DNA from 2 places in the Oceanobacillus sp. FSL K6-0127 genome. Region 2 is predicted to be linked to the other one. Evidence: predicted binding sites of a transcription regulator. Region 2 holds the regulator's gene; the other holds the start of a gene.
The links. Region 2 encodes LexA, which represses DNA repair genes until DNA is damaged. Its sites were predicted from a motif close to CGAACATATGTTCG; they were not measured.
Positions count from the first base shown of each region.

Region 1: a site for LexA is predicted at 5,150-5,163, ahead of MHH64_RS16245 (DNA topoisomerase). Genes of this name have one in related genera too.

Region 1 is NZ_CP150287.1:3,263,754-3,276,291, reverse strand. Features, by position in the region: gene MHH64_RS16270 (YjcZ family sporulation protein) at 1-83, opposite strand, end outside; gene dacB (D-alanyl-D-alanine carboxypeptidase/D-alanyl-D-alanine-endopeptidase) at 246-1,610, shown strand; gene MHH64_RS16260 (aminotransferase class I/II-fold pyridoxal phosphate-dependent enzyme) at 1,713-2,900, opposite strand; gene MHH64_RS16255 (methionine biosynthesis PLP-dependent protein) at 2,897-4,015, opposite strand; SAM riboswitch class I at 4,091-4,202, opposite strand; gene MHH64_RS16250 (hypothetical protein) at 4,559-4,708, opposite strand; gene MHH64_RS16245 (DNA topoisomerase) at 5,224-7,383, shown strand; gene MHH64_RS16240 (hypothetical protein) at 7,550-7,984, shown strand; gene MHH64_RS16235 (hypothetical protein) at 8,194-8,961, shown strand; gene MHH64_RS16230 (SDR family oxidoreductase) at 8,962-9,666, shown strand; gene MHH64_RS16225 (NAD(P)/FAD-dependent oxidoreductase) at 9,869-11,077, shown strand; gene MHH64_RS16220 (VanW family protein) at 11,848-12,538, shown strand, end outside.
Region 2 is NZ_CP150287.1:2,961,645-2,974,182, reverse strand. Features, by position in the region: gene miaA (tRNA (adenosine(37)-N6)-dimethylallyltransferase MiaA) at 1-244, shown strand, start outside; gene hfq (RNA chaperone Hfq) at 285-509, shown strand; gene spoVK (stage V sporulation protein K) at 814-1,719, shown strand; gene hflX (GTPase HflX) at 1,775-3,007, shown strand; gene MHH64_RS14760 (methionine gamma-lyase family protein) at 3,077-4,333, shown strand; gene MHH64_RS14755 (MerR family transcriptional regulator) at 4,464-4,826, shown strand; gene glnA (type I glutamate--ammonia ligase) at 5,051-6,388, shown strand; gene lexA (transcriptional repressor LexA) at 6,679-7,302, opposite strand; gene MHH64_RS14740 (recombinase family protein) at 7,581-8,219, shown strand; gene MHH64_RS14735 (DUF896 domain-containing protein) at 8,397-8,630, shown strand; gene tkt (transketolase) at 8,859-10,862, shown strand; gene sirA (sporulation inhibitor of replication protein SirA) at 11,109-11,567, shown strand; gene MHH64_RS14720 (hypothetical protein) at 11,816-12,040, opposite strand; gene MHH64_RS14715 (hypothetical protein) at 12,143-12,286, opposite strand.

The sequences.
Region 1 (12,538 bases), 300 kb from region 2:
GATGTTCCAACGATAATTAATAGGATGAAAAGAACGACAATTAAAGCAAAGCTGCTATTGCCGCGGCCGCCACAATCACTCATATTTTACACCTCCCTGCTTTCGTTTACACATAGTATATGAACGGAATGGATTTTTGGCAGGGCGCTGGGGTTAAAATAAAAAATGATTTGTTGTATATGATGACGAAAGGGTTTTGTGGTATTGATGTAGAACTATTTGTCATAGAAGGGAGGCGAGCGTATATGAAGGAAGCATTAAATAGCTACATCGAAACAGATGCAAAGCTAGAGGGGGCAATAATTGGTATTAGCATTCGCTCCGCAGTATCTGGGGATGTTTTATATGAATATAATCATGATATTCGTCTTCGTCCCGCATCGAATATGAAACTTTTAACTGCTGCAGCTGCATTGAATGTATTAGGAGAAGACTATACGTTTTCTACACAATTACAAACAGATGGGGTGTTAAGAAAAGATACGCTTGAAGGCAACCTTTTTCTAGTTGGTAAAGGTGATCCTACTTTACTGAAGGAGGACTTTAAAGCGTTCGCAGAAGAAATAAAGAAAAAAGGTATCCATAAGATAACTGGAGATATTATTGGGGATGATATGTGGTATGATCATGTACGACTTTCTCGTGATTTAGTTTGGTCGGATGAGCAATATTATTATGGTGCAGAAGTTTCTGCGTTGACAGCTTCTCCAAATAAAGATTATGATACGGGTTCTGTGTTAATCGAAGTGATACCTACAGTTATTGGAGAGCCGCCAATATTTACAATATCACCGAACACAGATTATGTAACGGTTCAAAATAAGGCAATAACGGTGAAAGAGGCTCTGGACGATGATTTGATAGTGGAACGGGAGCATGGCAGTAATCGAATAACAATTTCAGGTGAAATTGCATATACTTCTGAGGCCGTTAAACGATGGATGTCTGTATGGGGCGCTAGTGAATACGCCATGAGGCTTTTCAGCAACGCTCTTACGAAGCAAGGAATAAGCTGGGATGGTGAAGTGAAAATAGGGGAATCCCCTAGGAATGCAACCGTACTAAGCTCAAAAGATTCCGTTCCGCTCTCGGAAATACTGATTCCTTTTATGAAGTTAAGCAATAATGGAATAGCGGAAATGCTAATAAAGGAAATGGGTAGAAGGATTCATAAAGAGGGAAGTTGGGAAAAAGGTATTCCAGTACTGGAGAAGGAAATGAAGCAGCTAGGCATTGCAGTAAAACATCTGTTAATCAAAGATGGCTCTGGTATATCACATAGTAATTTGATTCCGGCAAATGAAATTTCTCAATTATTGTATGAAGTTCAGAAAAAGGAGTGGTTTCCTGTATTTTTGCATGCACTACCAGTAGCTGGACATGCGGATCGAATGATTGGCGGAACACTTCAAGAACGAATGAAATTGTTTTCTGTGCAAGCAAAAACGGGAACTATTGAGGGGGTAAGCACGTTGTCAGGATATCTAGATATATCCAATGGAGAGCGGTTGATTTTTTCTATCCTGGTAAATAACCTACTTGGTGAAGAAGTAGGAAAGGTGATTGAGGATGAAATTGTAGAACGGATAGTGGTGGCGGAAGGTAAATAATCGTAATAGGCTTTATTCCCAGCCTTTTAAGCTGCAGTAGCTCTGTCCTTTACGCATTGTCTGAGGACAGAGCTCGCCAATAAAGCAATAATCTAAATTAGATTAAGAAGCAGAGGTTTTTACTGCAGCATAAACTTCAGCTGCATGGAGTGCTTGATCAAAATCTGCAATTAAATCATCTGTGAATTCCAATCCTGCTGAAAAGCGTAATAATCCATCTGTAATGCCTCTTTTTTCACGTTCTTCCTTCGACATCGCAGCATGTGACATTGTTGTAGGATAAGACAGAATGGATTCCACTGCTCCAAGACTAACAGCAAAAACAGGTATCTGAACATGATCTACAAATGCTTTTGCAGCAGTTCTATTTGGTAATTGGAACGAAAAGACAGCTCCAGACCCTTTGGACTGCCTTTGATGAATTGTAAATCCTGGGTGAGAGGCTAAACCAGGATAATACACTTTTTCAACAAACCGATGTGCTTTTAAGTAGTCAACCAATACTTGTGCGGATTGACTAGACTGTTTCAAACGAGCCCCTAACGTTTTCATTCCCTGCAGTAATAGGTAGGAATCTTGAGCACCAAGAATTGCGCCAAAGGAGTTTTGGATAGAAGCAAGTTTTTCCCCGAGCGATTCATCACGAGTAACAGCTAATCCTGCAATCACATCACTATGACCGGATAGAAATTTAGTTGCACTATGAAGTACAATATCTGCCCCGAGGTCTAATGGATTCTGATAAAGTGGTGTCATAAATGTATTATCGACAAACGTAAGGCAATTATTAGCCTTGGCAATTTTTACGATTCCGGTAAGGTCCGTAATATTCATACATGGATTGGAAGGTGTCTCAATATAAATCGCTTTTGTATTCGGCTGAATGGCATGAGCCGTTTCATTTAAATCGGTCATATTTACAAAGGTATGTTCAATTTGATATCGTTTCAAAACCTCTGATACGAAACGATATGTTCCGCCGTATACATCCGTTGTTACTAATACGTGATCACCAGCAGAGAGCAATAATAGTACAGAGGAAATGGCTGCCATACCAGACGCAAATCCGAATCCGTGTGAACCATTTTCCAGCTCTGCAATTTTGTCCTCCAATGCCTGACGTGTTGGATTTCCTGACCTGCTGTAATCAAACGGACCAAACGCATCAAAGCTGTTTTGGTGAAAAGTAGATGAAAGGTAAATAGGCGTATTTACCGCTCCAGTGCTTGTTTCCCCTCTCTGTGATCCATGAATGAATTTCGTTTCCACATGCCGCTTCACTTGATTCATTTCTCATCCTCCTCATTCAATTTGGATAGTGCTTGTTGTAAATCTGCTTTTAAATCCTCAACATGCTCAATACCTACAGAAAATCGGAGTAAATGATTGCTTATGCCTCGACGAATTCTTTCCTGTTCTGGTATGTCAGCATGTGTCTGCGTTGTTGGATAGGTAATAAAGCTTTCTACACCTCCAAGGCTCTCAGCAAAAACGATTAAATTTAATGAAGATAGAAATGGATCGACCCATTGTTCCTCTTTGAGAGAGAAAGACAGCATTCCACCCTTATTTGGATAAAATACATTTGAAACTGCTGGTTGCTTATTTAAAAATTTTGCTATGCTTTTTGCATTCTCTTCATGTCTTTCAACACGGAGCGCTAATGTTTTTAATCCTCTAATAAGTAGCCAAGAGTCAACAGGCGAGAGTACCGCACCAGTAGCATTATGATTCTGGGATAGCTTTTCACAGATTTCTGTTCCTTTTGCAACAACTAATCCAGCTAGTACATCGTTATGACCGCCAATATATTTGGTCGCACTGTGGATAACAATGTCTGCCCCTAACTGTAGTGGCTGTTGTAAGTAAGGTGTTAAAAAGGTATTGTCAACAATGAGTAAAAGCTTATGCTTCTGGGCTAATGTTGCGTAGCTAAGAATATCAATTTCCTGCATTAATGGATTTGTAGGTGTTTCGATAAAAAGAGCCTTCGTACGTTCATTAATTAACTGCTCCGTTTTTTCAACTGTTTCAAACGTATCGTAAGTAGTCTCAATTTGGTAGGTTTCTGCATATTGTTCGAAAATCCGATAGGTACCACCATATAAGTCTTCAGGTGCAAGGATATGATCACCTGAACGGAAAAGGGATAGTACTAATTGAATAGCTGCCATCCCCGAGCTACAGGCAAACCCCGAATCACCTGTCTCTAAGTCAGCAATACCTTCCTCTAAAATAGTTCGGGTAGGATTTTTCGTTCTTGTATAATCATATCCAGTTGACTGTCCAAGGCCTTTGTGCTGATAGGCAGTAGATAAGTAAATGGGTGGATTAATTGCGCCTGTTTTTTCATCACTCTTATTTCCTAGTTGTACGAATTTCGTTTGTAACCTGTTGTTTGTCATTTTTTTAGCCTCCAATAGAAAAAATAAAAAGAGCAACCCTCAGATAAGAAGATTGCTCTTAATAGCACAGCATTCTTCTTATCTTCTAAGCAACTTGGATAGTTGCTTACTGGAATTAGCACCGGACCGCTATCGGCTGGTTGCTGAGACATCAAAGGGCCAGTCCCTCCGTCTCTCTGGATAAGAATTAAATAGATTTATGTAATTTTTCGAAATTATATTAGTAATACCTTACATTAGAAATCTGAAAAAAGCAAGAGGCATTTCGTTTTATTGTTTTCGTTCGTAAAGCATAAAGCTGAGTTAACATTTAACCATTGACTCAGCTTTATGTGCCAGAGGATTAGTCGCACTTATCCCCCTGTGGTGAAAGCGGGCACTGACACCATGTAACAGAATGGGCGATTAAAACTAGACTACGCCCAAAGGGAGATGCTTTCTTTATCTCTTTCGTAGGAATGTTCGACCCGCCGGACCACCCGAAGTTCGGGGTGTCGTAGGTACATCGCTAAATCGGATGCTTCCGCTTTTGTTCTAAAGATGCTACCTTTTACGTTTGTTTTTCTTATTGTCTAAGTTTAGAAACTCACTATTTTCACTCGCGAATTCCGTATTATTGCCTTGCCTATTATGTTTATTGTGATTGTTTTGTTTTCCTTTATCTTTGTTTCGGTTTTTATTTTCCTCAGACATTATCGCCCCTCCTGTGAAAATTTGTGGTGATTATTTACACCAATGAGGCTAGTTTAACCATTCACTTGGAAAATATAAGCGTAATAAAAACCTAATATATTTTTGTGTATGAAAAAAGTATGATGTATTACTTATATCTGCCTTTTGATTGAAAAGATAGATGACAATATTGTTATGGCTTTAAATCTAACTGCGAAGGAAATGTATTCAATCTAATATCCAGAGGACAAAGAAATGTTAAGTAAACGAAAGCAAGATCTAGTTTTTACGTATATGGTAGAAGATTGGGCTCGTCAGAATAACTTCACGGATCGCAAAAATGTCTTTGTAGTGGTGCAGAAAAAAATATAACAGTATTTGAATGCAGCCTATCTATTCTTAGCCAAGTTCGGTATAGGAATCAATTAGAAAAAAAGTGTAATCTATGGCATAATAGTATATCGAACGAATGTTTCTAAACGAGAATAACGGAAAATTAATAGATATGGAGTTAAAGGATAGGGGATGAATTCGAATTGGGAGTCCAATTAATACTAGCAGAAAAACCATCCGTCGCAAAAAACATTGCAGACGCATTGAAAATAAAAACGAAGAAAGATGGCTATTTTGAAGGAAACAACTATATCATTACTTGGGCGTTTGGGCATCTTGTAGAGTTATACGATGCGAAAGACTATGATGGAAAAATGCGAAGCTGGAAAATGGATAATTTTCCTTTTATCCCTTCTGAATTTAAATATAAAGTAAAAAGCAATCCTCGGAATCGATCACAAACAGATGGTGGAGCTGCAAAACAGTTAAAAATAATCCATTCACTAATGAAACGAAATGATCTGGAAGCAATTATTTCAGCATGTGATTACGACCGGGAAGGGCAGCTAATCGGGGACAGTATTATCTACCGAGGTGGAGTAAAGCCGAAAGCTAGTGTATTTCGCTTGCTCTTAAACGAATGGACACAGAATGAAGTGCTGCAAGGGTTAGAAAACCTCAAACCGAACAATGCAATGCAACCATTGCGAGATGCAGGGATTAGCAGACAATGGGCCGATTGGGTTATAGGTATCAACCTAACCTCTGTTGCAACGTTAAAATATCAACAAGGAAAAAGCAAGGCGTTGAATATAGGCAGGGTACTCTTACCAACCTTAAAAATCATCTATGATCGCGATCAAGAAATAGCTAATTTCAAGCCAGAGGATTATTTTAAACTAACTGCAACGTTCCAGACTGAAGATAACCATGAATATGAAGGAATCTATATAGAAAATAAAGATGAAAAGTTTAAGAAAAAAGAAGTGTTGGAAGAAGTCCACAATTTGATTCAAAACAAACAAGCAACTATTATAGATAAGCAAGTAGAGAAGAAAAAAGAATTTCCTCCGTTTTTATTTAATTTATCCAATCTGCAGGGGTTTATAACGAATAAATATAAGGGATGGACGTCTGATAAAGTTCTAAAGGTGGCCCAATCACTTTATGAGAAAAAACTGATTACATATCCGCGAACCTCTAGTATTGCTTTAGAAGAAAGTCTGGTTGCGAAAACAGCCCACGTGTTAAAGGTGCATTCCGAGGACCTCCCATATGAAGATGAAATCAAATTTATGAAAACAAAGCGTGTCTTTAATAACGCGAAAGTGGAGAGCCATAGTGCAATCATTCCAACATATGTAAAACCGAAACGACTTTCAGCAGATGAAGGAATTGTATATTCGGCAATAAAAAACCGTTTTATAATGCAGTTTATGCCAATAGCTATATATGAGGAGACAAAGCTGGTCACGAAAGTTTTAGAAACGGATCTACGTGGTTTTTTTCATTCAAAAGGTAAAGTGCAACTTGTTGAAGGCTGGAAAAAAGTTGAGAAAATACAATCAAAAGATACGATTCTTCCGTTTGTGGGCTTAAATGAACATGTTCAATTAATTGGCTCTGAGGTCACTACGCATGTAACGAAGCCGCCAAAGCATCATACGGAAAGAACATTGCTTCGTGTTATGGAGACCTGTGGTAAAAGTTATAAAGAGGATGAAAGTGAAGAGCTAATGGGTAGTATTCTAACCGGATTTAGTATCGGGACAGCTGCAACAAGAGCAGAGACGATTAAAAAGCTGAAGGATGTAGGATATATTACTACAGAAAGTAAAAATTTACTTTGTACAGAGCTTGGCAAGCGCCTTGTTGAGACTTTTCCGGTTAAAAACCTTTTTGATTTGGAATTCACTGGACGTCTTGAGAAAGCATTGTCTGATATACAAAAAGGAAAAGCGAGCAAGCAAGAGTTCCTTCGACTAGTATTTCATTTTACAACGGAGTCGGTTGAATCAATTAAATGTGCAGAGGACGTTATTATTAACAAAGTAACCTCATCGCGCGCAACCAATGAAGTTTTAGGGACTTGTCCACAATGTGGCGGCAAGGTGACAGACGGTTTTAAAGCTTTTGGCTGCAGCAATTGGAAGAAAGGCTGTACGTTTGTGATTTGGAAAAATGATAAATATTTAGCTTCGATGCGTAAAAAGCCGACGAAGACAATGGTAAAAATGTTATTAAAAGAAAAGAAAGCCTTTGTTAAAGGCCTTACAAGTAAAGGTGGAAAAAAGTTTAACGCCTATTTAAGCTATGAAAAAAATAACAACAATGATTATTATAGCTGGAAAATGGAATTTTAACTAAGTAAATCTAAAATGGACGTAAAGAAAATGTGTAATTATCAGTTTTTAAGCTTTTAAGTGGAAAATGGTGTATACTTAATAGTAGAGGTAGCATAATTCTATAAACGGAGATCTTGAGAATTATATTTGCGATGCTAATTTTCCTCGGGACAGGATGACGAACATGAAAAAAGTTATCGTAAGTACAAAGGAGAACCTGGGTTATGGTACATTAATATGGGTAAATGCGAGCAACCGTAAAGTATATCGCAGCAGTAAAAGTATTTCTGCTGATACTTCTTTCCATAGTTATGATTCACATTTTATGGGAATGGTTGATAAGCTGTACAAAGATCAGGAAAAACATCCCCTTTTATTTAAACAGATGCTTGAAAAATCGAACCGGATTTTTGGTGTATGTTTAAACAAACGACGTAATACAGATGGTTCAAAAGACATGAAGGTTCTATTTTTCCGGGACTGGGACAGTGTTCAGGACTTTGCTGAAAATGGCTTCCCAAAACTTGTAAAAGCAGAAGTAAAGAGAAGGAAAGCAGCCAAACAAAAATGGTTGGAGAGAGGGAAGTTATTCTCAGAAACGAAAAAAATATCACAATAGAGTGAATCTTATTAGATAAGATAAGCTGTCCATCAGGTGTGTTGCCTGATAGGAACAGCTTTTTTGTTTGTATAAAAAGCAACGTACCCCTTAGAGAAGTATAACAAAACTGATAAAAAATTTGGAAATTAATCCAAATAAAGCTTACAATGGAAGAAAAGAGTTAGAATTTGATAAATATAGACAAATAATATAGGAGTGGAGTGAACGTGCGAAATAAAAAACTTATCGTTATTAATGTTTTGACATTAATCGCGTTTATTTTTGTAGTTATGATTGGAATAAACCGAATAGACGCTACAAAGGATGAATATGGGGCAATACAGGAAGAAGAAGCTGAAAAAGATGAGCTTGCAGACAAGGAATTGTTTGAACTTGAACCAAAAGAGGAGTTAAGCTTTCATACACCGGCAGCATTTATTATAAAAAGCAATGCTGGTTTACAATCTTTTCAAGAAATCGCCTTAACGCTAAAAAATAACAAACTAATAGTTGAGGCTGATGCTGCAGAAGAATCGGAAGAAGACCTGTTACAGGTTGAGGAGGAAGAAGTGGTTGATGCAGATCATTCAACTTCTAATATAATTAATGGTACGACAAATCAAGCGCCTACAAGCAATCATACTGTAGAAACGAAAATAACTACGGACCAGATTCAAAAGCCGAATAATGGGAAAAAAGACAAAACTAGAGAAAATCATCAAAGTAAAAAGAAAGAACATGATGATAAAGAAATAAAGGATGAACCAGACCAACCAAAGAATCCACATGAAGAAGAAGGACAGCCACAAAGCCCATCAGAGGAATCCGACGAAGATAATAAAGAAGTAGAAATCCCAGTTGAGACAGATGAACCGAATCCAGAAGATCCTGTGAATCCACCAGTTGATGGACCAAAACAACCAGATTCAGATTCCCCTAAAGAAATTAAAGAGAAATCGAGTGAACAAAATAGTAATTTTCAAGGAGGAATATAAATGTTGAAGCTAAAAGGAAAAACAGCAGTTGTAACAGGTGCAAGTAGTGGAATAGGAGTCGCCATTGCAAAGCAGTTGGCAAATGAAGGAGCGGATGTTGTCCTTGCAGCTCGAAGGAAGGACAAGTTAGAACAAGTTGTAAAAGAGATAAACAGCTTAGGAAAAGGCAAAGCATTAGCTGTTTCAACGGATGTTTCACAGCAGAATAATGTTGACTCAATGGTAGATTACGCGATTGAAGCTTTTGGGAAGATTGATATTTATGTGAATAATGCTGGTTTGGTTGGAGACGGTATAGTAAGAAATGAAAATGTTAAAGCATGGGAACAGATGATTGATGTGAATATTAAAGGTGTACTTTATGGTACTCATGCAGTCTTGCCAGGTATGATTGAGAGGTCTTCTGGTCATATCATTAATATTTCTTCTGTATCGGGTCAAGAAGTAACAAAGTCCACTACGGTTTATAGTGCTACTAAATTTGCTGTTCGTGCAATTTCAATGGGTTTAGAAAAAGAATTAGCAAGGACAGGGGTACGTGTAACGAATATTTCGCCAGGGATGGTTGAAACAGAAAGAAATAGTGAACGATTACCAAATGACCGAAAGCCTCTCCAGACAGACGACATAGCAAAGGCAGTCATCTATGCGTTGACGCAACCTGATTATGTAAATGTAAATGAGATCACAGTTAGACCCGTGTGATTAAAAATAAAATAGATTTTTTAAGAAAAAGTTAAGGAATATTAGCCTATTCTAAAGAAATTTGGTATTATAGCAATGTATGAGACAAGTTATGCATGGCCTTAAGCGTCGGGAAATTTAGTAATGATAAATGATTGGAAGCGCTTGTGCCGCTTGTGTTTTATGAATAATTTTAAGGAAAGTAGAAGGGTGGAAAAGATGAATGAGTAAACCAAAAATCGTTGTACTTGGAGCTGGATATGCCGGTCTCGTTGCAACAAGACGTCTATCCCAAAAACTATCCGCAGAAGAAGCGGAGATAGTATTAATTAACAAACATAATTATCATTATGAAAGTACATGGCTTCATGAAGTTGCTGCAGGTACAATTAATCCAAACCAAGCACGCTTTATGCTGACTGATGTAGTAAATCCGAAAAAAGTTCGTTTAATTTACGATACTGTACAAGAAGTAAAGAAAGACGAAAAGCGTGTTGTATTGGAAAACAGTGAAGTTTCTTACGACTACTTAATTGTTGCACTTGGATTTGTTTCAAATACGTTTGGTATTCCAGGAATGGAAGAACATGCATATGCAATTGAAGATATTGATTCAAGTCGTCTAATTGCAGAGCATATTGAATATCAATTTGCTAAATATGCAACGAATGATAATGCTAGTGAGGATAGCCTGACAATTTTAGTTGGTGGTGGCGGATTCACTGGAATTGAATTCGTTGGTGAATTAGCTGAAAAAGTACCACAGCTATGCAAGAAATATGATATTGATCGTAGTAAAGCTCGCATCATCAATGTAGAAGCAGCTCCATCTATTCTTCCTGTCTTTGACGAAGATCTGGTTACATATGCGAAAAAGTCGCTTGAAGATCGCGGTGTAGAATTTAGAATTGGTGCTCCAATTAAAGAATGTACAGAAGAAGGATTCATCGTTGGTGATGATAAAGAATTAATTAAAGCTGGAACTGTTGTGTGGACAGGCGGTGTCACTGGAAATCCTGTACTTGCAAAATCAGGTTTCGAAGTATTTAAAGGTAAAGTAAACGTTGATGCTGACTTAAGAGTTCCGGGTGTTGAGGACATCTTTATTCTGGGTGACTGCTCATGGACAATGGATAAAGAATCAGGTAGACCATACCCACCAACAGGTCAGTTAGCTACACAAGAAGGGGCAACGGCAGCTGATAATATTATTGCTTTATTACGTAACGAGCCATTGAAGGATTTTGTATTTTCTAATAAAGGTACAGTAGCATCTCTAGGTATTAGCGATGGTATCGGAAATATTCTTGATGGCACAAAATTAAGAGGTAAAGCAGCAGCAGCAATGAAAAAAGTTGTTGATGACCGTTCACTTTACATGGTAGGTGGACCAAAAACAGTTCTGAAAAAAGGTAAATTCCGTCTATTCTAGTGTGTGTTCAAAAAAGAGGCTGAAAAGGACCGAGAAGTTCGAGGCGGCGGAGTTTTGAGTACCGAGTTGCCACAGGATGTGGTGACTTCGATGTTCGACACAGGACGTGTCGGTTTTTATTTAGTCGAAGTTCCTTTATTCTCGATGTGTCATTTACACCGGACTTCTTTAACATCCTCTTCTAAGCAATTTTATCAAAATAAGCACTAAATCTGGGAGGTAGTTTCAATGAAAAAGCCATTATGCGGGTTATTGCTTGTGTTGCTATCCATTGTCGGATATCGAATTGCGAGTGATTATTTAGAAGATAATCGAGACTTTAGATAAGCGATAAAGACCATCAAAACTTTAGTTTTGATGGTCTTTCTTTATGAAATCTATAGAAGATAGAAACTTCGTACTAACTCCTCAGTTTCTATCTTCTAGTAACTTCAATAATCGCTGTCTGGGATCGCTACGGGCGAATTTTCCCTGACAAGTAGGTCACCTTGAACTCATCTCTGGCAAATAGAAAAAGAATAAGAAGAATCAACCGAGGGAAGGCTTATCAAGCAGATTAGAAAAAATAGTGAAAAATCTACTGAGATGGAAGTCAAGTCGACAACTCCATGCTTTGGAAATTAAGTTGACAGTGCTTTCCCCCTTAATGGCACATTACGACGCACTTTCTTTCAAATGTAATGATTAGCAAGTTTCTTCTCAAAAATTCAATGTCTCCCACAGGAATGAATTCATTCGTTTGATTCATACTAACGGTGGGAGGTGTTGTTTTGCGCTTGTTTTTATGTGCTTTGTTATTACTAGTAGGTACTCCGCTTTATGCCCAAGCCAGCCCTATTCAACTGAAAAACAAGGTGATTACCTTAAAAAAAGTAGAAATTGAACAGTATGGATTAGATGTAATTGATGCTTCTTTTATAGACAATAATAAATTACACAAACTTATGGATAGTCTGGAAAGTGAAGTTTACCAAGAGCCTCAGGACGCCTTTTTTAAAAAAGATGGAAGAATTATTGCTGAAAAGCTGGGAGCGGCTTTAGACAGAGATAAATTCGAGTATTTATTTAGGGAATTATATTATAGTGATAAAAATGGAAAGCTTCATGTACCTGTATTTCCAGTTTATCCTAAGGTTGACTCTGGTTTACTTAAGGAAATAAGCACAAAAGCACTTGGAAGTTATTCAACCTACTATAATCAACGTAATTCTGAGCGAACCGATAATATTGCTCTCGCTGCCGAAGCAATTAATAATACGGTTATTTTTCCTAGAGAGACATTTTCGTTTAACGAAGTAGTCGGAGAAAGAACTGTTGAAAGAGGCTATAAGAAAGCTCCCGTGATTGTAAAAGGCGAGTTGGCGGAAGATATTGGTGGCGGTATTTGTCAAGTATCATCAACGCTTTTTAATGCAGTGGATCTAAAAGGGATTCAAATTGTAGAAAGATATGCACATAGCA
Region 2 (12,538 bases):
ATATGCCAGCTGTCAATCGATGAAAGCGATCGGTTATAAGGAATGGATCAGCTACTTTAAAGGTGAACAAAGTTTAGAGGGAACGGTTGAATTGCTGAAACGAAATTCAAGAAGATATGCAAAAAGACAATATACATGGTTCAAAAACAAAATGGATGTTACATGGTATTCTGTAACTCCTTCCACAATTGATGAAGATTTTACATTAATTTTCGAGGAATTAGCAGGAATTTTGAAAAAATGATAGAATTAATACATACAGATAGAAAAGAGGAGGAAGTTTGATGGCGCAATCAGTCAATATTCAGGATCAATACTTAAACCAATTGAGAAAGAATCATATTTCAGTTACTGTGATTTTAACAAATGGCTTTCAATTGAGGGGTATTGTTAAAGCATTTGACAATTTTACAGTTTTAGTAGAAACGGATGGTAAACAGCAGCTTATTTTTAAACATGCTATCTCAACCTTTGCTCCAGTTAAAAATGTAACTTTGGATAAAGAATAGCTATTGTAACGGACGCTAATTGAAGCGTCCGTTTTCCTGCTTTTAGAGGTGGAAATATTTAGAGACACACCTCATGTAATCAATTGATGGGGTTGTACTGGTACATAAATGATATAAATGGCGACATATTAAGAAGCGTAACTGTTTGATTGGATTGCGATTAAAATGACTTTAGTGGTTACATGACTTCATTTTTTATAAAATCATGTTGCATTTGAAATACCATATGCTGGGCTATTGTCACGCATATCTTCCTGTTTGCGTATAATGGGATGGAATAAGGGGTGATTTCACAGTGACACAGATGCAAGGATATAAAAATGGAAAGATTAATATAATTTTACAGGAACGAAAAGATACTATACCAAACGCAAAACCACTATCAATCGAAAACAGTCCGTTCAACAAGGTTGATGCTGCTTTTTCTTCATTTGTTGGGATGAATAATTTGAAGCAGACGATAAAGGAAATTTATGCAACAATCTTAATGAATGAAAAACGGAAAGAAATGGGATTAAAAAGCTCGAAGCAAGTATTGCACATGCTTTTTAAAGGTAACCCTGGCACAGGAAAAACGACGGTAGCTAGAAAACTGGCTAAAATGTATTATGATATGAATATTCTTTCCAAAGGGCATTTTATAGAGGCTGAAAGAGCTGATCTTGTAGGGGAATATATTGGTCAAACAGCGCAAAAAACGCGAGCAATTATTCAGAAAGCGATGGGTGGCATACTATTTATTGATGAAGCTTACTCCTTAGCGCGTGGTGGAGAAAAGGATTTCGGTAAAGAAGCGATTGACACCTTAGTAAAGCATATGGAGGATAATCATGATGACTTTGTCCTTATTTTGGCTGGCTATCCGTATGAGATGGACCGCTTTTTAACATTTAATCCTGGTTTGGAGTCCAGATTTCCTTTTATCCTTGAGTTTGCAAACTATGAGGTAAATCAATTGATGGAGATCGCGAAGCAGATGGCATCGCTTCGGGAATATAACCTAACAAAAGAAGCAGAAAGGGAGCTGCGAAATCATCTATATAAAAAGCTCTATGAGAAAAACAGAAATTTTTCCAATGCAAGGTATGTACGAAATGTGATTGAGCGTGCAATTCGATTACATGCAGTGCGTGTTTTAGAGCAAGCGACTTATACAACGAAAGATTTGATTCAACTTACTGGAAATGACCTACAATTAGACCCTGATTAACGTTCTTTGTTATGATGGAAATACAAAAGCAAGACATAAAAGAAAGAGGTTACAAATGTCTAAAGAAAAAATACTAATTATCGCAGTAAAACAAAAGACACAAAGTGATGAACTTTTTTCTTCCTCATTAGAAGAATTGATCTCATTAAGCAAAACTGCAGGTGGAACGGTAGAAAAGGTTATGACTCAAAATAGAAATCGTATCCACCCTGCTACATATATTGGTGAGGGAAAAGTGCACGAAATGATTGCGTTTATGGAAGAAGTGGAAATCGATCTCGTCCTGTCGAATGATGAGCTTTCGGCAGGACAATTAAGAAACTTGACAGACCTTCTTGGAGTAAGGATTATTGATCGCAGTCAGCTTATCCTTGATATATTTGCAATGCGTGCGAGAACGAAGGAAGGGAAACTGCAGGTTGAGCTCGCTCAGCTAGAATATATGCTGCCGAGGTTACATGGTCAAGGAGTGGCAATGTCAAGACTTGGGGGCGGAATCGGGACAAGAGGTCCAGGGGAAACAAAACTGGAAACGGACCGAAGACATATAAATAAGCGTATCGATGATATTAAGAGCAGATTAAAGCAAGTTGTTAACCAAAGAACACAGTACCGTAAAAGAAGAAAAAATAATGCTACTTTCCAAATAGCGATTGTAGGCTATACCAACGCAGGAAAATCAACATTATTTAACCGATTAACGATGAGTGACTCACTTGAGGAAGATCTCTTATTTGCAACATTAGATCCATTAACGAGAAAGGTTCGTTTGCCTTCAGGGTTTGAACTGCTTATGACAGATACAGTTGGATTCCTTCAGGAGCTTCCAACAGCATTAATTGCTTCCTTCAGGTCAACATTAGAAGAAGTCGTTGAGTCAGATTTTTTATTACATGTAGTAGACGCGTCCCATCCGGACCAAGTGCAGCAGCAGGATACTGTAAATCGTTTGCTTGAAGAGCTTGAGGCAAATCATTTACCGATGCTGACACTGTATAATAAAAGAGATATGGTGGAAGGGGACTTTATACCAGAGAATCATCCATACCTGTTAGTAAGTGCATACGATAAAAAGGACAATGAGTTGGTTTTGCAAAAGGTGGAAGACATGCTTAAAGAACAGTGGCAACCTTATTCGGTTGAATTAAATCCCGATCAAGGCAATTTAATCAATAAACTTACGAAAGAGACAATTATTACTTATAAACAGTTTGATGAAGATAAAAATAAATATTTGATTGAAGGGTCTATAAGAAAAGACCATGCATTGAATCATTTCTTATTATAGAAAATGAATTAAATGTAGTCGACATTTCTTTTTACAAATGAACAGCTAGAAGAGGAGAAACAAAAACAGATGATAGAAAATTGGATAACACAAGCAGAAGAAAATTGCGGAGAGCGATTTAAAGAAATTAATACGATTGTAGAAATGAATCAAAAGAAAGTACTCGATGCTTTTATAAAAAATCGGATTAGCGATAGTCATTTTAATTCGACGACTGGTTATGGATATGATGATTTAGGGCGAGAGGGGATAGAAGCTGTTTATGCGGATGTCTTTGGCGGAGAAGATGCACTCGTTCGTCCGCAAATCGTCTCCGGGACACATGCGATTTCCACAGCTTTATTCGGGTTGTTGCGACCGAATGATGAATTAATCTATATAACTGGAAAACCTTATGATACGTTGGAAGAAGTAATCGGTAAACGAGGAAATAATGCGGGCTCCTTAATTGATTTTCATATTAATTATAATGAAGTTTCACTGACGGCGGATGGTTCAATTGATTATAGAAAGGTAAAACATGCAATCAATGAGAAAACAAAGGTTATTGGTATCCAGCGTTCGAAAGGATATGATGAAAGACCATCTTTTACAATTGACCAAATTGGTGAAATGGTTCGTTTTGTAAAGGAAATCAATCAAGACATTATTGTTTTTGTTGATAATTGCTATGGTGAATTTGTGGAAGATAAGGAACCACTTCAGGTTGGGGCAGACATTATGGCTGGTTCTTTAATTAAAAATCCAGGTGGTGGAATTGTACGAGCTGGTGGATATATTGTTGGGAGAGCGGATTTAATACACCAATGCGGGAATCGTTTAACAGCTCCAGGACTTGGTAAAGAGACCGGTGCTACGATGGACATGCTTCAAGAAATGTATCAAGGGTTCTTCCTTGCACCACATATTGTTGGGGAAGCGTTAAAGGGAGCAGTGTTAACCGCGCGTTTTCTGGAGTTGGTCGGGTTTCAAACATCACCAGGTTATAAGGAGAAACGAACAGACTTAATTCAATCGGTAACCTTTAAAGAAGCGGATCAAATGATAGCTTTTTGTCAGGCCATCCAGCAATATTCTCCAGTAAATTCCTTTGTTACACCGTACCCTAGCGAAATGCCGGGATATGAGGATGAGGTCATTATGGCCGCTGGTACATTTATTCAAGGTGCAAGCATTGAACTATCAGCAGATGGCCCAATAAGAGAGCCCTTTACAGCATTTGTTCAAGGAGGATTAACCTATTCTCATGTGAAAATCGCTTTAAAAGAATCCGTAAAAGTATTATTGGATAAAGGTTTTTTACCGGTTAAAAAGGGAATAGAATGACTATAAAGAGTTTCTATGAAAAACGATGTTAGAATTCCTGACATATAATTGACAGGATACCTTACATAATTTATAATGTTGTTATAAAAGCTTAGGGGGTTATCTTTTGAATGATCAAGATCGTCGTTCGATGCCCTTGTTCTCAATTGGTATAGTTATGAAACTAACTGAACTAACAGCGAGACAAATCAGATATTATGAAGAAAATGAATTAATCACACCGGAACGAACCTCTGGCAATCAACGTTTGTTTTCCTTCAATGATGTTGACAAACTTTTAGAAATTAAGGACCTTTTAGATAAAGGCTTGAATCTAGCCGGGATAAAGCTTTTGCTTAAGGGGGAAGTAATCGTTGAGGAGAAGGTTGAGCAGAAATCGGATATATCTGATAAAGAACTTCGAAAAATTTTAAAACATGAGTTAAGTGAAGCTGGTAGACTGGGAAGAACAAGCTTGCGACAAGGCGAACTTTCAAGATTTTTTCGCAGTTAGGTAAGCTTAAAATTTCCTAACTGTACAGTTGTTCTCAAGAGGCTTGCACAAGTGTTGGGTTTTCTTAGAATTTGATGAATTAGTTTCTAAGAATAGCCTTTACGAATACCAAGCATCTAATAAAAAAGGTGTTAAGTATGTGAGGGAAGCAATGATATTTAACGACGTTTTTCAGGAGCTTCCCGCAGCATATTTATAATATATTTTTAGGAGGAGAAGCAAGTATGGGAGAGAGATTTACAAAGGAATCAATCAAGAAGCAAATTAAAGAGGAAAACGTTAAGTTTATCCGTTTGCAATTTACGGATATGCTTGGAACTATCAAAAACGTCGAAATCCCGCTAAGTCAACTAGATAAAGCTTTGGATAATAAAATGATGTTTGATGGTTCATCGATTGAAGGCTTTGTTCGTATTGAAGAATCGGATATGCAATTACATCCAGACTTGGATACGTTTGTAGTGTTCCCATGGACTTCAGAAAAAGGAAAGGTAGCTCGTTTTATTTGTGATATTTATAATCCTGATGGAACACCGTTTTCTGGATGTCCGAGATACAACTTGAAGCGTAACCTAAAGAAAATGGAAGAGTTAGGATTCACTGCATTTAATATTGGGACTGAACCTGAATTCTTTTTGTTCAAACTGGATGAAAATGGTGAGCCAACACTTGAATTAAATGATCATGGTGGATATTTTGACTTAGCACCAACAGATTTAGGGGAAAATTGCCGTCGGGATATCGTTTTGGAGTTGGAAGAAATGGGCTTTGAGATTGAAGCTTCTCACCATGAGGTAGCTCCAGGGCAACATGAAATTGACTTTAAATACTCTGATGCGATCAAGCATGCAGATGATATTCAAACTTTTAAATTAGTTGTTAAAACAATTGCAAGAAAGCATAATCTGCATGCAACTTTTATGCCAAAACCATTATTCGGAGTAAATGGCTCTGGAATGCATGTGAATATGTCATTGTTTTCCGGTAAAGAGAATGCCTTTTTTGATAAAAGTGGTGATATGGAATTAAGTAAAACTGCATTTCAATTCCTTGCTGGAATATTAGAACATGCAACGCATTTTACAGCTGTTACAAATCCAACAGTAAATTCCTATAAGCGATTAGTTCCTGGATACGAAGCACCTTGTTATGTTGCTTGGTCTGGATCAAACCGTAGTCCATTAATTCGAATTCCAACATCTAGAGGGTTAAGCACTCGTATTGAGGTTCGCAGTGTAGATCCAGCCGCAAACCCATATCTGGCACTTTCTGTATTGTTAGCTGCTGGCTTAGATGGAGTGGAAAATAAAATGGAGCCGCCAGTTTCGATTGATCGTAACATCTATGTAATGGATAAAGCGGAACGCGAAGCAAATGGTATTAAAGATTTACCTGCTACGTTAATGGATGCACTAACTGAGCTTAAGAAAGATGAAGTACTTGTTGAAGCACTAGGTGAGCATTTATTTGAACACTTTATTGAAGCGAAGGAAATTGAATGGGATATGTTCAGAACAACTGTTCACCCATGGGAGAGAGAGCAGTATCTAACAAATTATTAAGCGTGTTTATTTGGTGAGTGCGGTTAAATATTTAGTGAAGTTCAATGCTTGATATTTGGCATGTACCCACGAAATAATCACCAAATTATCGGAGTGATGTATTGTAACTCCTTTTAATAAACTTCATATAACGATTAGTTCCGAATACCGTTCATACATAAGTGTGAACGGTATTTATATTGTTTATAAAACGTCTTGAAGGATAACGAATAGAAAAAAGCCCAACACTTTTTGTGATAGGGCTATTGAATACGTATATATTGGAATATTATTCCGGCCGTGCCGATAGATTAATGAATATTCCGGTACAATCCGATTACTTTTCCTAAAATCGTGACATTTTGATAAATTAACGGCTCCATCGTCGCGTTTTCTGGTTGTAGGCGAATATGCCCTTTTTCTTTAAAAAATCGCTTTACTGTTGCTTCATTATCATCGGTCATTGCCACAACAATATCACTATTATCTGCAGTGTTTTGTTGCTTAACAATAACCATATCTCCATCAAGAATTCCGGCCTCTATCATACTTTCTCCATCAATTTCCAGAATAAATAAATTATCATCAGGACTTGCGGTTGTACTAGGAAGCGGAATAAATTCCTCGATGTTCTCAACGGCAGTAATTGGAATACCTGCAGTAACCTTACCGATCACTGGAGCATAGCGAACTTCTTCTTTAGGTATATGACTATCTTCTGATAGATCCATAATTTCGATTGCTCTTGGTTTTGTAGGATCCCGGCGAATATATCCTTTCGATTCAATTCTCTCAAGATGCCCATGAACGGTAGAACTAGAAGCAAGACCAACAGCGGCTGCTATTTCACGTACAGACGGTGGATATCCTTTTTTTCTAACTTCATCTTTTATAAACTCAAGAATCATTTGTTGTCTTTTTGAAAGTTTTGTCATCTCTTTTTCACCTCTCACATAGGATTTATTAATGATAGTTTACCATTTTACGTATACTTAAGCAAACATTCGTTCTAAAAAAAGTTGACAAGACCATATGTTCGGTAGTATACTTTTGTTAATCGAACAGTCGTTCTTAAAAAGGGGGCTATAATCATGTTTGAAAAAATTTCAAAAACGGATGCTTTTTATTTAGTAGCTTTTGCGTTAACATTAGGGTTCTTATACTTTTCTATCATTATTAGTGGGTAAAATATTTTACGAAGGGGCACGACGTTTTGAATGCACTGATATACTGCCGTGTTAGTACAGATAAAAAAACGCAAGAAACTTCATTAGCTCGGCAGAAGCAAGAATTATTCAATCTTGCAGCAAAATATAATTTTACGGTTATTGATTGTATTGAGGAGCAAGAGAGTGGCTATCAAATTGAACGAGAAGGTATCTTTCAAATGCTCGATTATTTTTCTGCAAACAAAGCTAATTGTTTATTGATTCAGGATGAGACAAGACTAGGTAGGGGGAATACGAAAATTGCCCTATTTCATCAGTTGAATAAAATGCAGATTCCTATCTACACAGTGATGCAAGATGGAGAGTTGGAATTAACTGAATCAGATTCGATGGTTTTGCAGATTGTAGGAATTGTTGAGGAATACCAACGGAAAATTCACAACATGAAAATAAAACGTGGGGTGAAAAAGGCTATTCGAGAAGGTTATAATCCAAGTAAAAACCTCTCCAATATTAACCACGCACCAGGAAGAGATCGTATTTCATTTCCGATTGAGGAAGTTGTCCGCCTGCGTCAAAACAACCTTACCTTTGATGAAATTACAAAAACATTAAATGGATTGGGGTATAATGTTTCGAAGGCAACTGTTCATCGGAGGTATAAAGAATTTCGAAATACTTGAATATCGCTAGCGTGTAGAGTACGATGTAAAGACAGGAATTAGATTATTATTCTTGTCTTTTATTTTGCAAATAGGAAGGAATGCATACTACTTTGCAGTTTGGGTAAGACATTCGCCTGAAATCTTGACGAATGCCAAGTTTTCTAATGTTATTTTAAATAGTGGGAGGTCCGTTCTATGCTATCAAAAGAAAAACTAGAACGTATTAATATATTGGCGAAGAAAGCTAAAGAAGAAGGTTTATCCGATAAGGAAAAAAAAGAACAAAAGCAATTAAGAGAAGAATATTTGAATAATGTACGGAGTTCTTTTAAAAACCAATTTAAAACAATGACAGTAATTGACCCTGCTGGAAATGATGTTACACCACAAAAAGTTCGAGATTTACAAAAAAGGAATAAAATGCATTAATCATAATGCTTGCTTGCATAAAGGACAGTTAGATCTACTATATAAGTGGTCAGCTGTTCTTTGTTTGTGTTATCTCCAATAGTTTTAATTTACGAAAGATTTCATTGTTAGCTTCTATTTTGTTTGGACAGCAAACAAAATAGAAGGAATTACTTGTTACAAAACCGGTTTCATTATAGAATGAAGAAGAATACTCCATTAATTTAGAAACGAGAGGTGCAAGAAACTATGTCACATGAGATTGAACAGTTATCAGTAAATACGATTCGTACATTGTCGATTGATGCGATCGAACATGCAAATTCAGGTCACCCGGGTTTACCAATGGGAGCTGCGCCAATGGCATATACGCTTTGGACGGACTTTATGAATCATAATCCAAAGAATTCAAAATGGTTTAACCGAGATAGGTTCGTACTTTCTGCTGGACATGGATCCATGCTTTTATACAGCTTGCTTCATTTATCTGGTTATAATCTTACAATTGATGATTTGAAAAATTTCCGTCAATGGGACTCTAAAACACCTGGTCATCCTGAAGTGAATCATACAGATGGTGTAGAAGCGACAACTGGACCACTTGGCCAAGGGATTGCAATGTCTGTTGGTATGGCAATGGCTGAAGCACATTTAGCTGCTAAGTTTAATAAAGAAGATTTATCCGTTGTTGACCATTATACGTATGCACTTGTTAGTGATGGCGATTTAATGGAAGGTATTTCACACGAAGCAGCATCGCTTGCTGGACATTTAGGTTTAGGTAAATTAATTGCGTTATATGATTCAAATGATATTTCACTTGATGGTGACCTAAACCGTTCCTTCTCTGAAAATACAGAGCAGCGTTTTAAAGCGTATGGATGGCAAGTAATTCGTGTAGAAGATGGAAACGATTTAAATGCAATTCGTAGTGCGATTAAAGAGGCACAAAGCAATACAACACAGCCAACATTAATCGAGGTAAAAACGATTATCGGCTATGGCTCACCGAATAAATCTGCTTCTGCATCTTCACATGGTGCGCCTTTAGGTACAGATGAAGTAGTATTAACAAAAGAATATTATAAATGGACACATGATGATTTCCATGTTCCGGATGAAGTATATGCAGATTTTAATGAAAAAATTGTACAAGATGGTGCAGAAAAAGAATCACAATGGAATGAATTGTTTACTGCGTATAAAGAGAAATATCCAGAAGCAGCCGGCGAGCTTGAGCTTGCAATAAACGGAGAACTTCCTGCTGGATGGGAAAAAGAACTTCCAGTATTTCAGCCAGGAGAAGATACATTGGCAACAAGAGCATCCTCTGGGAAAGTTTTGAATGCAATTGCAAAATCAGTACCTAATTTCTTCGGTGGGAGTGCTGACTTAGCAGGATCGAATAAAACAACAATGAATGATGATGAAGATTTCACTCGAGAAAATTATGCGGGAAGAAATATTTGGTTTGGTGTTCGTGAACATGCAATGGGCGCTGCGTTGAATGGTATGGCGTTACACGGTGGTTTAAATGTGTATGCAGGTACATTCTTCGTTTTCAGTGATTATCTACGTCCAGCCGTCCGTTTATCTTCTATTATGAATACGCCGGTTACGTACGTATTTACACATGATTCAATTGCTGTTGGTGAAGATGGACCAACGCATGAACCTGTAGAGCATCTAGCTGCGTTGCGTGCAATTCCGGGATTATCATTGATTCGTCCTGCTGATGCTAATGAAACACAAGCAGCATGGAGACTAGCAGTAGAATCAAAAGATCAACCAACTGCACTTGTGTTAACAAGACAAGACTTGCCAACACTGGAAGGTACGAAAGAAAACGCCTACGAAGGTGTTAAGAAAGGTGCTTACGTAATTAGTAAGTCTAAGAAAGAAACTCCTGATGCACTGTTACTTGCAACAGGATCTGAAGTTCAATTAGCGGTAGCTGCACAGAAAGAATTACTAGAAAAAGATATTGATGTAAGCGTCGTAAGTATGCCTTCATGGGATCGTTTCCAAGAGCAAGACGCGGCATACCGTAATGAAGTATTGCCACCACATGTGAAAGCACGTGTCGGTATTGAAATGGCTTCATCATTCGGCTGGGACCGTTATGTTGGCAATGAGGGAGCAATCATCGGAATTGATCGATTCGGAGCTTCTGCAAAAGGAGAAAAAGTAATCACTGAGTATGGCTTTACAGTTGAAAATGTTATCAAGCATGTTAAGGACGTTTTAAAATAAAGCTTAAAATAAAGATGGTTCCATTTTGGAGCCATCTTTATTTTTATGCAAAATTGGATTGTTCGAAGAAAGCCTTTATAGTAAAATTTTGTTCATAAAAAAGGTGAAATAACAGAAAAAATATACTTTACCGCTTTGTTTTGCCAATTCGACAAAATTAGTTGGTATTTGCATGGTAATATGACATTCTTTTCTGCACAGCTTCTCTATAATAGATAATAGAGTTAAAAGGGGAGGAGAGTAGAGATGATGGAGTATGCTATTTATTGGATCAAAGAGGATGTCGCAAGATCTTATTTTCATAAAAGTGATATACTACACCGATTTCTTAAAGAATATGAGGCTAATCCAACTAGAAAAGATTTGAGAGACCAATACATATATATTACTCATCATATTTCTTTACAGGCCATTGCAGCACAGTTAAATAGTCAAGCTCTTAACCAGATGTCAATTCAAACAGATGGTCACATGCTGTACTTAACTAAAAATGATATTATGATTCGCCTTCATGCAGAAAATGGGCGTTTGCATTTTCAGTGCAACGAATTACAAGATGCTGCGATGCTGTTATTTCCTATGTTACGCAATTGCTATCCCTTTGTATTTGTCCAAGGAAAAAAAGCCCCCAATTATGGTTGGGTTTCTCCAATCACACAGAAAAACAGTGTTAGAATGAGGCAAATATTGTATTCTCACCGTTAATTTAATATACTTTTAAAAAGCTTTGTGCTGTAGTGTTTAGGGGCTAACCTAAATCAATTAGCCCCAGCTAGTCTATTAATGAATGTACTGACTGCTTTATCTTCTTGCTCTTTAGTAGAATGAGAATAAATATCATATCAATAGTGTTTCTCAAACGAACAGCTATGGTTCTAGGTGGAACACCATTGTCAATTAATATCACTGCGTGTGGGGACCTTTTAATTGACAACACTTTATAAGCCATATCATCAAATTAAAATATCTCTTTGAATCTTATATTTTTGATTTACTTTGCTTACTAGTTCTTTCTCAATCAATTTGTCAAGTCCTTTCTGAACTTGCCAATAAACAACTTCATTGCATGTCATTTCTTCTATTGATGCTGAATTAGGAAATGCACGAATGAGATAAATAAGTATGCTTACTTCAATCAGATTTAAATAATACTCTTTTGCTATTTTAAGGTAATCCATTAGGGTGTCTCCCTTATCTATGTAATTATATGGTTATTTCTATCAGGTTAAAGGAGGGCATGGAAATGTAGATGTTTATGTACTCCTATTTACCTTAGTTGCTTATTTAAATAGTTTTTTAATCATTTTGTTAGCAGATTCACTCTTTATCCTCTTGGTTATTTCTTGTTTTAGTTTGTCTTTCTTTTGTGTATCCATATCCTTCCATGCCTTAGCACCTTTTTTAGCAATAGATTTAAAGTCCATTTTATTCTCACCTCAATAGCATTATATCAGTAAATTGTGGCAAAATAATAGAATGATTGTTAAAGAATAATCTCTTACATTTTCCAACTTCTATCATTCCGTTTATAAGGAACAGCTTTATCTCCAATTAAATAGCGCTCCATAACCTTCCTCGTTATATCCTTTAATTGCACCGACGTATACCCAACGGTTTCATTTTTATAATTTAGTCGAGGTAGAGAACACTCGCGACTGCAGTTGAGGCAGGGCTTC